DNA from 2 places in the Lactobacillus kullabergensis genome. Region 2 is predicted to be linked to the other one. Evidence: predicted binding sites of a transcription regulator. Region 2 holds the regulator's gene; the other holds the start of a gene.
The links. Region 2 encodes LexA, which represses DNA repair genes until DNA is damaged. Its sites were predicted from a motif close to CNAACANNTGTTNG; they were not measured.
Positions count from the first base shown of each region.

Region 1: the regulator LexA is predicted to act here: its motif matches at 971-984, upstream of DKL58_RS00760 (replication-associated recombination protein A).

Region 1 covers NZ_CP029477.1:160,310-162,724, forward strand. Annotated here, with positions in the region: gene DKL58_RS00755 (SLAP domain-containing protein) at 1-900, opposite strand, end outside; gene DKL58_RS00760 (replication-associated recombination protein A) at 1,061-2,383, shown strand.
Region 2 covers NZ_CP029477.1:1,190,970-1,193,384, forward strand. Annotated here, with positions in the region: gene DKL58_RS05605 (YneF family protein) at 1-169, opposite strand, end outside; gene DKL58_RS05610 (DUF896 domain-containing protein) at 239-487, opposite strand; gene lexA (transcriptional repressor LexA) at 629-1,252, shown strand; gene DKL58_RS05620 (MerR family transcriptional regulator) at 1,425-1,670, opposite strand; gene DKL58_RS05625 (hypothetical protein) at 1,731-2,030, shown strand; gene DKL58_RS05630 (nucleoside phosphorylase) at 2,256-2,415, opposite strand, start outside.

The sequences.
Region 1 (2,415 bases), 990 kb from region 2:
TTCATCGTAACTTGATGTTGGCAAATAGTTTCTTAATTTAATGTAGTTTTGAGCAACATATTCGTTAGGATAATCGTGCAGGCGATAGATATAGCCTTCAAAGTCTTCTGCCCAAGGTTCAACCGCTAAATCAACTTTAATTTTTTGCCCCTTTTTTAGAACGTGCTTAGTAGAATCATTGGTTAATGTTTGAGTTGTCGTCTTTTTGAGAACAGTGGCATAGGTAACGCCATTATACATAAGAGGATACCCATCTATACTATCAACGTTATTTGCTCTAATATAACGATTTTTCCCTATGGCATAACAGTCTTTACCGTTAACTGTTTCTGCCTGCAGGTAATAAAAGGTTGGTTTTTGCTCAGAAACGTTAAATTTTGCAAAATAATATTTTTGCTTGGATTGAGTTTGCTTAACCTGACCCTGATAGTTAATGACTGATTTAACTGGTAGAATCTTGCCTTTTAGTTTACCGGTTTTAGTATAGATTGCAGATCTGTGATTCAAAACCAGCTTACCGGTCTTAGAGCTTTTGCCGTTAACGTTATTGACATCACCGTCATTAATATATTCTCCTTGACCAATTTTATAGTATTTTTGCCCATTAATCATTATTGTGCCGTAATAATCTAAGGAGTCGATATCAAAAGAAGAAACATAACAGAATCCATTCACATCTGCTTCAATTTTAGATAGATCTCCGTTTTTTCTTGCTTTAAGTCTTTGACCATATTGATTATATACGGGTGCGTCATTGACTAAGGTAATTCTGTTTTTAGCTAGTTTTTGTGTTTTTGGCGCAGCTTGCACTGTTTGAATATGATTTAGACTTGGCAGCAGCGGACTAATTGTTAATACGGCTGCGGCTATGCCAAGACCAAATTTCTTGAAAAATTTCATATTTTTACCTCATTATGTGTGACTTTGTACCCAATATAATTATAACTTAAACTAGTTAATAAATTTATCTCAAACAAGCGTTCGATTATTTTTGCTGGCGGACAAATGCTTGTATAATTAGGGTAGTAAGTGTTAAGAAGTAAATAAAGAAGATGTAATGATGAAGCAAGAATCATTATTTGCAAACAGTGGGCAAAATGAACCATTGGCTAACCGCGTACGTCCCCAAAATCTAGATCAGTTTGTAGGACAAGAACAGCTGCTGGGACCGGGGAAAATATTGCGGGAAATCATTGATAATGACCAGGTTTCCTCAATGATTTTTTGGGGACCACCGGGAGTCGGTAAAACGACTTTGGCTGAAATAATTGCCCGGCAGAGTCAAGCGAGCTTTTTTAATTTTAGTGCGGTTGACAGCAGCATTACTAAAATTCGCAAAATTATGAAGCAGGCTGAAGCAGAACACGAAGTGGGGCAAAAAACGCTGGTATTTGTAGATGAAATCCATCGCTTTAATAAAGCACAACAAGATGCTTTTTTACCCTATGTTGAACGTGGCAGCATCACGTTAATTGGCGCCACGACCGAAAATCCTTCCTTTGAAGTTAACTCGGCGCTGCTTTCACGCTGCAAGGTTTTTGTCTTAAAACCGCTTGAAGTCAAAGATATTATCAAGTTATTGCAAAATGCTTTGCGCAACCCTAACGGTTTTGGCAAGTTAACCGTCAAAATCAGTGAGCAGGAGATTAAAGCCATTGCAAAATTTGCCAACGGTGACGCCAGAACAGCTTTAAACACGCTGGAGATGGCAGTTTTAAACGGTCATAAAACTGGCAATACGATTGCTGTGACTATGGATAGTCTGGGACAATTAATCACGCAAAAGTCAGTCTTGTATGATAAAGACGGGGAAGAACACTACAATATTATTTCTGCTTTACATAAATCAATGCGTAACAGCGATGTAGATGCAGCAATCTATTGGTTGTCGCGGATGCTTGAAGGGGGAGAAGATCCGCTTTATATTGCACGCAGACTAGTACGCTTTGCCAGTGAAGACATTGGCTTGGCTGATACTAATGCACTAAATGTGGCGGTCAACGTCTTTCAGGCTTGTCAATTTATAGGGATGCCGGAATGTGATGTGCATTTGACAGAAGCTGTGATTTATCTGTCGCTTGCTCCGAAATCAAACGCAGTTTATAAAGCTAGATTAGCCGCTGAAGAAGATGTTAAGAAGACTATTGATGAACCAGTACCTTTGCAAATTCGCAATGCCCCGACTAAGTTAATGAAAAATTTGGGCTATGGTAAAGGTTACCAGCTCGCACATTATGCTAAAGACAAGTTAACGACAATGAAAACTATGCCACCGAGTTTAGAGGGACATGAATATTATTTGCCAACCTCGCAGGGTCATGAAGACCGCTTTAAAAAGAGATTGGAGCAGATTAAAGAATGGCACAGAGAACACGATGATTAGCGCGCAGCTTTTAAAGTCTAACCTCATTAGTT
Region 2 (2,415 bases):
CTGAAGGCTTTTGGCCCATTTGAGACATCATGGCAACAATCATATCTTCACTGATTGGCGGATTATCCTTAAAATATTTTTTCATATATGCTCTGGCACCATAAAAGCCTCCTACAAGTCCTAATATTAATGCTATAACAATCAGAAAAATCGCTAATCCTAAGTTCATAAAATAATCACCTCAATTTGTCCAATAGGTATATCTTACCTAAAAATACAGTAAAATTAAAGATCAAAGTTAATCTTTTCTTAAACCTTTTTTTCTTTGAGCTTTTTTCGCTATTTCAGAAGTAATTTCTTTGCCATTTTTATCAATTATCACTAAATTCTCTACATCTTGTTTAAAGCCTGCTCTGAAGTTCTTAATAAATTCCAGATGTAATTTCTTTCGTTCTATTTCCTCGTCTTCTGTTAGTCCAACAGATTCCTTTTTATGATAAAGTTCATTTATCCGATTTATTAGTTTTTTCTCAAGATCTTCATTCATTTTTAGCACCTCTCTTAAAAAAGTCTACATTATTATTTGTAATAAAAAAAGTTTAAAATTTTCAGAACGCTTGTTTGTACTATACCAAATTATCTGCTAGAATTAAAAGTATTAAAGACGTTTATAATACTGGAGATAACTATGACTACAAAACAAAACAACAAGCAGTTGCAAATTTTACGCTATATATATGAAACGGTTGAAGACAGGGGCTTTCCTCCAACTGTGCGTGAAATATGTCATGCTGTAGATTTATCTTCCACTTCTACTGTACACGGTCATTTATCAAGGCTTGAAAACAAGGGCTTAATAATAAAGGATGCTACAAAACCAAGAGCATTAGAAATAACCGATGAAGGAAAAAAAGCAATTGGTGTCCAACCAAAAGAAATTCCAGTTGTTGGTGACGTGACTGCTGGTCAACCTATTTTAGCTGTTGAAGATATAGAAGACTATTTCCCTTTGCCTCCTGATTTAGCAAATGATGCTGGCGATCTCTTTATGTTAAGAGTACATGGAGAAAGTATGATTAATGCTGGAATTTTAAACGGAGATAATGTAATTGTCCGCAAACAATCTTCAGCTATTAACGGTGAAATTGTAGTAGCAATGACAGATGAAAATGAAGCAACTGTAAAACGATTTTACAAGGAAAAAGGTCACTATCGTTTACAGCCTGAAAATGATACGATGGCACCGATTATATTGTCAAGCGTCCACATTTTAGGTAAAGTAGTAGGGCTATACCGCAACACTATTATTTAATATTTAACAAAAGAGCTTTATAGCATTATTGGGATAAACAAAAATTATTTTTTACGAGTTTCAATAATGCTTTTTTTCTGCAAAGTTTCTTTTACTTCTGCCAATACTTTTTTCTGCATTTTTAATTTGTTTATTTTTGCAGATATAACGGCGATTTTATCCGTAATTAACTTTAAGTTTTGTGTACGTTGCTTTTCAGTACTACACGACTCATCGTGTAGTTTTTTATGTCCTTTATTTCTTGAAGCGAAAATCCTAAGTCTTGGAACTCTTTAATTGCTTCAAAAATATCAGTTTCGTTTTCAGTAAACCAATAGTTTCTTCCCTTACGACCAGGATTTAATAAGTTTAAATAGATATAATGTCTAACTGTATCAGGTGTAGTATTTTCCTTTTGAATAAATTCTTTCAAATACATAATTATCTCCTTGACATAGCGTCGACCCCAAATGCTTAAATTTTAGCAGGAGGTATAAAAATGTCATATCTAACAATCTGTTTAACTATTATATATGGTGTTCTCATGATTAGCGCCAGCTTTTCATCTTTTACTAGTTTGCCAATTTGGCTAATCATGATCAACGTCTTGTCCGCATTAGGCATTATTGCCGGAAGTTTTCTAAAAAAACCACTTTTAACTACTATATTTCTAGTAGCAGTTTTACTTACCGCTCTAGCAAATGGTATTTTTCTTTACGGACAGATCACTTGGTCTCACTGGCTTATTAGACTAATTTTGACTATTATTTTGATTTGCTTGAACTTTAAGTATTTTTAGATATTTATCTAGCAAAATTCCTGTTAGCAGTCAAGCGTAACGTCTCAAAATACTGTCATAATGGCAAGAAATTGACTTTCCACAACTAATGCTTTAAATCAATTCACAATCTTTATATTGAAATTATACTTAAAAATGCTGTTTCTAAAGCCTTTATGTTATTTGTTTGTGAATAATAACGCTGTTTCACTTAGGTTCCACAGCAGTAATTTTTCACAAACTTGGTTAAATTTTACTAATGATATTGGCAGCTAAATTAATTGCTGCTTCATGAGCATCCCTACCCCAGCCTCTGTCATCATGATTTTCTAAATCTTTAAGTGAATCGGCTGTAAATAATATTTGTGCAAAATCTGCCTCTCTGAATTGTGCACACGCAGCCATT